One region of the Rhodococcus sp. 1R11 genome, then DNA from elsewhere that is predicted to be linked to it. Evidence: riboswitches for the same ligand, from Rfam matches in the RefSeq annotation. Region 1 holds a riboswitch; each other region holds the start of a gene.

What was found. Region 1 has a riboswitch for thiamine pyrophosphate ahead of E4P29_RS23830 (TenA family protein). Riboswitches for the same ligand answer to the same signal wherever they lie in the genome.
Region 2: linked by a shared signal. The riboswitch ahead of E4P29_RS24300 (3-oxoacyl-ACP reductase) and the one ahead of E4P29_RS23830 (TenA family protein) in region 1 are both predicted to bind thiamine pyrophosphate.
Region 3: linked by a shared signal. The riboswitch ahead of thiO (glycine oxidase ThiO) and the one ahead of E4P29_RS23830 (TenA family protein) in region 1 are both predicted to bind thiamine pyrophosphate.

The regions. Positions count from the first base shown of each region.
Region 1 is NZ_SPNG01000018.1:7,643-10,914, reverse strand. It holds gene E4P29_RS23840 (hypothetical protein) at 1-333, shown strand, start outside; gene E4P29_RS23835 (sugar porter family MFS transporter) at 450-1,847, shown strand; TPP riboswitch at 1,911-2,010, shown strand; gene E4P29_RS23830 (TenA family protein) at 2,004-2,726, shown strand; gene E4P29_RS23825 (ABC transporter substrate-binding protein) at 2,723-3,272, shown strand, end outside.
Region 2 is NZ_SPNG01000019.1:19,684-22,955, reverse strand. It holds gene E4P29_RS24305 (LLM class flavin-dependent oxidoreductase) at 1-647, opposite strand, end outside; gene E4P29_RS24300 (3-oxoacyl-ACP reductase) at 649-1,410, opposite strand; TPP riboswitch at 1,459-1,551, opposite strand; gene E4P29_RS24295 (hypothetical protein) at 1,657-1,968, shown strand; gene E4P29_RS24290 (alpha-amylase family glycosyl hydrolase) at 1,961-3,256, opposite strand; gene E4P29_RS24285 (alpha-hydroxy-acid oxidizing protein) at 3,256-3,272, opposite strand, start outside.
Region 3 is NZ_SPNG01000001.1:452,367-455,638, reverse strand. It holds gene E4P29_RS02280 (NUDIX hydrolase) at 1-545, shown strand, start outside; gene thiE (thiamine phosphate synthase) at 576-1,268, opposite strand; TPP riboswitch at 1,315-1,426, shown strand; gene thiO (glycine oxidase ThiO) at 1,427-2,509, shown strand; gene thiS (sulfur carrier protein ThiS) at 2,506-2,721, shown strand; gene E4P29_RS02260 (thiazole synthase) at 2,726-3,272, shown strand, end outside.

The DNA.
Region 1 (3,272 bases):
GCCGTTCTCGAGACGTCGATCGCCGGTTGCCACGGATCGCTGCCCGACTCGGCCCCCGAGGTGACCGACAGTGCATCCACCGACCGCGTGAAACCCAATTCCGTGCAGATCATCGCCGGCTCCCCGGCGAAGTTCGAGAGCCTGGGCGATCCCAAATTCCACCGATTCGACGGACCCGCGGCGGCGCTCCCGTACGGCGAAGAACTCACCGTGCCGGGTAGTGGCTCCACCAACGGGGTTCGATGCAGCGTCGACGAGCAGACCGGAGTCACCTGCACCGATCAGGTCGGCCATGGCTTCACCGTCTCGGACGACGATTTCGACCTTCGCTGACGGCGTCGTTCGCGCAGCGAAAGACCAGGCGTAATGTCCGAGGACGGTACGACAATCCCTGCCGTACGGTCTCCCCAGCGGCCGGCGCCCACGCGCGGCCAGAAGGTGCGTCACACATGAATCAGACCTCGGACCGTCACACAGCGAAGGTCATCGGCGTCAGCGTCGCCGCCGCTGTCGGCGGCTTCCTGTTCGGCTTCGACAGCTCGGTCATCAACGGAGCTGTCGATTCGATCGAAAGCCACTTCTCTCTCGGCTCGTTCACCACCGGGTTCGTCGTGGCGATCGCCCTGATCGGCTGCGCGATCGGTGCCTGGTTCGCCGGTAGTCTCGCCGACCGTTGGGGCCGCAAGAAGGTGATGTTGCTCGGCTCGGCTCTGTTCACCATTTCTTCGGTCGGCTCCGGATTCGCGTTCAGCGTTCCCGATCTCATGCTCTGGCGTGTGCTCGGCGGTCTCGGCATCGGCATCGCGTCGGTCATCGCACCGGCCTACATTGCCGAAATCGCGCCCGCCAAATGGCGTGGCGCTCTGGCCTCGCTGCAGCAGTTGGCGATCACCATCGGTATCTTCGCTGCCTTGCTCTCCGACGCCCTTCTTGCAGGCGCGGCCGACGGAGCCTCCAACGACCTGTGGTTCGGCGTCGAGGCGTGGCGCTGGATGTTCCTCGTCGGTGTGATACCCGCTCTGGTCTACGGAATCCTGGCCACCCTGATCCCGGAATCACCGCGCTATCTGGTGGGTCAGCATCTGGACGAGGAAGCCGCCGCGGTCCTGGCGAACATCACCGGCGAGCTGCATCCCGACGAGCGAGTGCACGAGATCAGGCTCACGCTGCGCAAGGAGGCCCGATCGTCGTTCGCCGACATCCGTGGCCCCAAGTTCGGTCTGCAGCCGATCGTCTGGGTGGGCATCACGATGGCCGTCCTGCAACAGCTGGTCGGCATCAATGCAATCTTCTACTACTCGACGACGCTGTGGCGGTCGGTCGGGTTCACCGAGGACCAGTCGTTCACCACCTCGGTCATCACGGCGGTCATCAACGTCGCCATGACGTTCGTGGCCATTCTGTTCGTCGATCGCATCGGCAGGCGCAAGTTGCTGATGGCCGGGTCCGTCGGAATGTTCGTCGGACTCGTCATGGCGTCCGTCGCCTTCTCGCAGGCGACCGGCAGCGGCGACGAGGTCAGCCTGCCCTCGCCGTGGGGTGCGATCGCGTTGGTCGGGGCGAATCTGTTCGTCATCTTCTTCGCATCGACCTGGGGACCCATCATGTGGGTCATGCTCGGCGAGATGTTCCCCAACCGGATGCGCGCCATGGCACTGGGTATCGGTACGGCTGCGAACTGGATCGCCAACTTCGCTGTCACGCTTGCCTTCCCACCACTGACGTCGTCCGTCGGACTGTGGGTCATCTACGCCGGCTTCGCGCTCTTCGCGGCGCTGTCGTTCCTCTTCGTCAAGTCCAACATCCGCGAGACCAAGGGCATGGAGCTCGAGGACATGCTGGGCTAGACCCAGGCCGAGGTCCAAGGGGCAGTAACACCGGTACATGGTGACCGGTGTTACTGTCACTGACGTTCTGACACGGGGTGTGTCCGCCGATGCGGATGCTGAGATCAAACCCGCCGAACCTGATGCAGGTAATACTGACGAAGGGATGTCAAGGCGATGACGCCTGTTGTATCTGCGGACCCGGTCCGCTTCACCGATCGACTCTGGGACGCATCCGCGCACATCAGACGCGCGATCGACGATCTCGAATTCCTCCGCCTGCTCGGTGCGGGGACACTTCCACTCGACGCATTTCGTCGATATCTGGAACAGGATTCGCTGTATCTCGGTGGCTACGTGAAGGCGCTGTCCCTGCTGGCAGCGCACGCCCCGACACCGGTAGCCGGAGCGTTCTGGGCCGGCGCTGCATCGAGCGCGATGGACGAGGCCGCCTCGCACGAGGCCATGCTCACCGGAAACGTTCTCCCCTCCGCCACCGAGACGCCGGCTCCGTCACCGGTATGCCTCGGCTACACCTCCTATCTGACGGCCGCCGCGGCGACCGAGCCGTATCCCGTTGCGGCGGCGGCTGTTCTGCCGTGCTTCTGGATCTACGCCGACGTCGGCCGCTCGTTGGCCGGAGCGGCGAAAGCAGTGCTGGCACGCGATCCCGGTCATCCCTACGCACAGTGGGTGGCCAACTACGACGCACCCGAATTCCATGCCATCGTCGAAGCTGCCAAGGGCTTCGTCGACGACGCGGCCGACTCTGCGACGGAACTACAGCGTGAGCAGATGATCGACGCCTTCGTCGTCGCGTCCAGATACGAATTGATGTTCTGGGACAGCGCATTACACCCCACTGCGTGGCCCTCGACCGAAAGCCCGGTGCACGCATGAGAACGTCTCGACTGCTCACGGTGATGGCGGCGACAGTCCTCGCGACCACGGTGATGGCCGGCTGCTCGCAGTCGACGGATTCCGACACCATCCGTTTCGCCCTCGACTGGACTCCCAACACCAATCACACCGGCCTCTACGTCGCCCTTCAGGAGGGCTACTTCGCCGACGCCGGGCTCGATGTGGAAGTACTGCCGTACAACAACACCGCCGCGGACACGCTCGTCGACGCAGGCAACGCCGAATTCGGTATCAGCACCCAGAGTTCGACGGTCTTCGCCAGATCGGCCGGCGCTCGGACCGTGTCCGTCCTCGCACCACTGCAGCATTGGGCCACCGGCATCGGAGTGCGTGCGGATCGGGACGACATCGCGAGCCCACGCGCACTCGACGGCAAGGTCTACGCCGGTTTCGGTGAATCCGGCGAGCAGGCCGGGCTTCGACAGGTCATCGAGAATGACGGTGGCACAGGCGAATACGAGACCGTCGTACTCGGCACATCGGCCTACGAGGCGGTGTACTCCGGCACTGCGGACTTCACGGTGT
Region 2 (3,272 bases), on a different contig from region 1:
CGACCCGGCCCCGACGCCCCGGCCTGGAACAGCACCGGCCTGCCCTGCGGTGAACGCGGCACCGTCAACGGACCGTCGACCCGAAAATGTTTGCCGTCGTGATCGATGGCATGCACCTTGGCCGGGTCCGCATACGCTCCGGCGCGATCGAGCGTCAACGCGTCGGCGTCCCACGAATCCCACAGCGCCAGTGCAGTATCGACGAACTCTTCGGCGCGAGCATAACGCTCCTCACGAGCCGGGATGACATCCATCCCGTGGTTGCGTGCCTCGGCGTCGAACATGGAGGTGACGACGTTCCAGCCGGCTCGGCCGCCGCTGATGTGATCGAGCGACGCCAGCATGCGCGCGGCATGGAACGGGGTGTAGAACGTCGACGACACAGTCGTGACCAGACCGATGTGGGTGGTGGCTCTGGCCATGGCCGACAGCGCCGTGATCGGTTCGAGAAACCAGGTTCCTGCGCCGGCCGGATCGCGAACGGAATGCCCGTCGGCGAAGAACACCGCGTCGAACTTTCCCCGTTCGGCCAGCTGCGCAAGTTCCTCGTAGTACGCGATGTTGCCCAGGTCCTCCACTCGCGAATCGGGATGCCGCCACGCTGCACTGTGATGTCCGCAGCCGTACAGAAACGCGTTGAGGTGCATATCAGTTCTTGACCAGACCGCCGTCGACAACGAGGTTCTGACCGGTCACCGACCGCGCCCACGGGGAGGCGAAGAACAGCAGAGCATCGGCGAATTCCTCCGGCGTGGTGACGCGTTGCAGCGGGGTCGAGGCAGCGATGAAGTCGAACACCTCGGCCGGGGTCGCGGCGCTGGCATCGGTGGTGCGCAGCAGTCCACCCGAGACCATGTTGACGGTGATGTTGTCAACGCCCAGGTCCGCGGACAGAGTGCGGGTCAGCGAGAGCAGTGCGGCCTTGGACGCCGTGTAGTCGTGGTACGGCACCACCGGATTCTGAAACAAGTTGGTGCCCACGTTGATGATTCGGCCGAAGCCCGCCTCACGCATTCCCGGCAGCGCAGCCTGAGTGGTGAGCAACGCGGCGCGGACGCTGCCACGCAACTGGGCGTCGAAGCGCTCCCAGGTGATGGTGTCGGCCTTGGGGCGGGCATCACCGTCGAACGAGAAGTCGGCCAATGCGTTGTTGACGACGGTGGTGATCGGAGTGCCGAAATGCGCACGGGCCGAGTCGAACACCGTGGCCACCGCGCTCTCGTCGGTCACATCACCCTGAACCGCGAAAGCATTTCCGCCCAGGCGGTCGGCCAGCGCTTCGGCGGCTTCTTTGCTGGTGCGATAGTCGATCACCACACGTGCGCCTTGACCGGCGAACGCCGCAGCGATCGCTGCCCCGAGTCCGCGCCCACCGCCGGTGACCAACACCGTCTGCTCGTCGATTTTCATGCGCCTCGCCTCTCGTTCGAGGTCGGGACCGTCACGAGAGACAGGAATACCGAAACGTCACGACATTCCCTTCGCTGGTCCTAACCAGATCAGGTTCGACGGGTGTGTTCTCAGCCCCTGGGGGCACCCCGTGTCGCGCTCGACTGTACCCACCGGGCTCGGCAGGTCGCTGCATTGCCGTCGATACGGGTCTCTAGCTCAGTTGATAGATACCCGAATAGGACGATGACAAGTTACTGTGCCGCCATGGCCGAACGCGTCTACCTGGAGTATCGCCTCGACGAGAACGTGATTTTTGTACTCGACCACCGCACGGTCGAAGCGTTCGACGCCGCCGTGAGGATCGCGGCCGGTGGGCGCTGTCGGTGGCACGTCGATCAGCTCGGTGTGGACGCGAAGCCGACGCGGGACGGCACCAAGATCGTCCTCGGTCTGCGAGCATCCGACGGCAGCATCGGCTATTCGGGCGACCGTATGAAGTTCACCGTGACCGACGAACAGCTGCCGCATCTGCTGGCGTTCTTCGACCGCGCAAAGGCGGCCAGAGCACTCAGCTGACGATCGCCCAGCCGTGCGCGGGCACCGTGACCCTGCCGCCGTCCAGGTGTGCCTCGCCCGCGATCACCTCAGCACCTTCGACCGCGTAGTCGATCGCGTCGTCGCCGAGGTTGAGCGCCACCGTCATCGAATTGTCGTCCGCGTACACGCGGTAGAGCAGTGCGGTGTTGGTGAGCTCGAGAGTCTCGGTGCGCGCGGAGTACAACCACGGATTGCGACGCCGAACTGCGATCAGCTCCTGATGCACGCGGTAGACCGGCCAACCGTACGGGGCCAGATCCTCGGATGTCTCCGGGTATTCGGGACGCACCTCGTCATCACCGCCGACGCGATCTTCCTTGATACCGCGGAACGCCTGCTCGTCGCCGTAGTAGATCATCGGCATACCGCCCACGGTGAACAGAACCACCAACGCGTGCAGCAGATGTCGCTCGTCCTCGATGACGCTGGCGATGCGGTTGACGTCATGATTTCCGACGAAGGTGGCGGGCACGAAGGCGTCGAGCCAGCCGTTATGGCGCTCCAACGCATGCGAGAGCTCGAAGAAATTCTTCTCGCTCAGGCCACTCCAGATCGCCTTCCACAGTTCGTACTGGGTAACCGAATCCAACGTGGAGGCCGAGACGATCCGGTCGTAGTCACCGTGGATGACCTCGCCCAGAAAGTATGCATCCGAGTGCTTCTCACGAACCTTCGGGAGCACCGCGGCCCAAAAGCGTGGCGGTACAGCGTAGGCCGCGTCGAGCCGCCAGGCGTCGACGCCGCGTTCGAGCCAGTGCGAGAGCACATCCACGACGTACTGCTGCACATGCGGGCTCTCGTGGTTGAGTGCGACCAGTTCGTCGTGGCCCTCGAAGTTGCGATGCGTCGGCTCGTTCCCGGACCAGTCCAGATGGAACCACCCGGCGGCCTCGGAATCCGGGCCCTCGGCCAGGGCCTCACGGAACTTCGGGAAGCTTTGCGCGACATGGTTGAAGACGCCGTCGAACATCACCTTCAGGCCGCGGGAGTGCGCCGCCGCGATCAGCGAGTCGATATCCTCGTCGGTGCCGAGCCGACCGTCGACATGGTAGTAGTCGACGGTGTCGTAGCCGTGCTTCTCGGACTCGAAGATCGGACCGAGGGCGATGCCCGACGCACCGAGCTCGAGGGCGTAGTCGAGCCACTTCTCGATTCTGTTCAGCCGGTGCAGATCCGACTGCGATTCACCGTCCCATCCGTGCACCGGCGCACCGGTGAAGCCGAGCGGGTACAAGTGCCACCAGATGGCGTGCTTCGTCCACTCCATCAGGACGCCTCGATCG
Region 3 (3,272 bases), on a different contig from region 1:
CGAGCGGTTGGTCGTACACCACGGTCATCGCCGACACCGATCACCCGCTCGCCACCGTCCCGAACGGTGAGAGCACCGAACTGCGATGGGTGCCGGAGTCCATCGTCGCCGAGCTGCCACTGCACCCGGGTTTCGCGTCGAGCTGGCCGTCGTTGCGTACCGAGCCGCTGCGCGTGCTGCTCGACACCGCCAACGTCCTCGGCTCCCGGCCCGACGGCTGGTGGAAGGACCGCGCCGGCTCGACGGATGCGCTGTTGACGTCCTTGGCCGCGACACTGCCGCGCACGGTGGAGCTACCGAGCGGCCAGTACGGCTGGCTCACCCGCATCGAGGCCGTGCTCGAAGGGCAAGCGCGCGACGCCCTGATCGACGATCCGCGCATCCCGGTGATTCTCGCGGACGGCAGTGGCGACGACACCCTCACCGATCAGGCCCACCGATCGACGGACCTGACCGCGTTGGTCACCGCCGACCGCGGCCTGCAGAATCGACTGCCCGGCGCGGTGCAGGTGCTCTCGCCGTCCGCCGTGCTCGCCTGGCTGTGACATCCGCTTTGTGACATCAGCCCAGTGACGTCAGTTCTGTAGCGCCTGTACCAGCGCGCGTGCGGCAGCCTGCGGATCGCGCGCCTCGGTGATCGCCCGAACGACCACGATGCGCTCGGCTCCCGCCGCTCGAACCTGATCCACATTGGTCGCGTCGACGCCGCCGATGGCGAACCATGGCCGCTCCGGCAGCGCATCCGCGGTGGCCCGCAGCGTTTCCAAGCCGGCGGCCGAGCGGTTGGGCTTGGTGGGCGTCGGCCACACCGGACCGACGGCGAAGTAGTCGACGCCGTCCTCGATCGCAGCGAGCGAGGACTGCGCGCGGTTCTGCGTCGAGCGTCCGATCACCACGTCCGGGCCGAGAATCTGGCGCGCATAATGCACCGGCAGGTCACCCTGGCCCAGATGCAGGACGTCGGCACCGGACGCCAGCGCCAGATCCGCGCGGTCGTTGACGGCCAGCAATGCACCGTGGCGTTTGGTGGCAGCGAGCAGAATCGCCAGCGCAGCGAGCTCGTCCTTGGCCTCGAGCGGCCCGAACTGGCGCTCACCGGCGGAGTTCTTGTCGCGCAGCTGGATGATGTCGACGCCGCCGGACAACGCGGCCTCGGCGAACTGCGCGAGATCGCCCTTGTCGCGCCTGGCATCGGTACACAGGTAGAGGCGAGCGGACGCAAGACGCTCGCGAGGAGTCTGGTTGCGGGCGGTCTGAGTTGGGTGCACGAAACGAACTGTATTCTCATGGCAGCCGCGACCGACGACGGAGTGGCCGACATATCGCGGGAGTCCCGAGGATCGTGGGGCTGAGAGTGGGTTCGCCGCCCTTACCGTCAATACCTGAACCCGATCATGCGGGCGCAGGGAGTGAGGACGTGAATCGCGTGCATATCGTCGTAATCGGCGGAGGCGTCATCGGGCTGTCGACGGCGCTACGACTGGCGGAGGACGGCCACCGGGTGGTGGTGCACGATCCTGCGCTGGGTCGAGGCGCGTCGTGGGTCGCCGGCGGCATGCTGGCCCCGCTGTCCGAGGGGTGGCCCGGTGAACACGAACTCCTACGGCTCGGTGCCGCGTCACTGGCGCGGTGGCCGGACTTCGCCGGACGCCTTCCCGGCCCGTCGGTGTTCTCGGCCACCGGATCGATGACGGTTGCCCTCGACTCCGCCGATGCCTCCGACCTGCGCACGATCGCCGAATGGGTGGGCGAGCAGGGACACGAGCTCGAGATTCTCGGCCGCGCGCAGGTGCGTGAACTCGAACCTGCGTTGGCGCAGAACATTCGGCTCGGATTGTTGGCACCGACCGAGCTGTCCGTCGACAATCGGGCCCTGGTCGCCGCGCTCGAGCAGGGATGTCTCGATGCCGGAGTGGAGTTCGTGGCAACCTCGATCGACGCAATTCCCGACGCCGACCAGGTGGTCCTGGCCGCCGGTTCTCGCTGCGCCGCACTGTGGCCGACACTGCCCGTCCGGCCGGTGAAAGGCGAGATCCTGCGGCTGCGTCGCCGACCCAGCGCCGCACCGCCGCCGAGCCGCACCATCCGCGGAACCGTGCACGGCCGCCCCGTGTACCTGGTGCCACGCGGTGACGGATTGGTCGTCGGCGCAACACAATACGAATCCGGTGAGGACACGCAGGTCACCGTGGCGGGGGTACGAGACCTGATCGCCGACGCGGAACGGCTGATGCCGAGCATCGGCGAGTACGAACTGTACGAGACCGCTGCAGGATTACGGCCGATGAGCCCCGACGGACTGCCGTTGATCGGCAGACTCGCCGACAACGTGATCGTCGCTACCGGACACGGCCGCAACGGCATTCTGCTCGCGCCGATCACCGCAGACGCCGTCGCCGCGCTGATATCGGGCGAGGCGCTACCCGAGGCGAAAGCCGCCACACCCGAACGCTTCTCGGACATCTCGAGCCCACAGATCGACTCTTCTCGAATCGAAAGGACACCATGACACAGGTTGCCATCGGCATCACCGTCAACGGCGAGGATCACCTGCTCACCGAGGACATGACCATGCGTCGGCTGCTCGAATTCCTGGGGCTGCCCGAGAAGGGCATTGCCGTCGCCGTCGACGGTGCTGTGCTGCCCAAGAGTCGCTGGGAGACCACCGACGTCCAAAAGGGTTGGACCATCGACGTTCTCACCGCAGTGCAGGGTGGTTGAGCGCATGACGGACGTGACCACTTCCGGACTGACAATTGCCGATCGCACCTTCACCTCGCGGCTCATCACCGGCACCGGGGGAGCGGCCAACCTCGCCGTCCTCGAGGAGGCGCTCGTGGCGTCGGGCACCGAACTGACCACCGTCGCGATGCGCCGCGTCGACGCCGCAGGTGGGACGGGAGTGCTCGATCTGCTGCGCCGGTTGAACATCGCCCCGCTGCCGAACACCGCGGGGTGTCGAGGATCGGCCGAGGCCGTGCTCACCGCTCAACTGGGCCGCGAGGCGCTCGAGACCGACTGGGTGAAGCTCGAAGTGATCGCCGACGAGCGAACCCTGCTGCCCGACGCCATCGAATTGGTCAGGGCAGCAGAGCAACTCGTCGACGACGGTTTCCAGGTGCTGCCGTACACCACCGACGACCCGGTGCTGGCCAAGCGTCTCGAAGACATCGGCTGCGTGGCCGTCATGCCGCTCGGCTCGCCCATCGGCACCGGCCTCGGCATCGCCAACCCGCACAACATCGAGATGATCGTCGAGGCGGCAGGGGTGC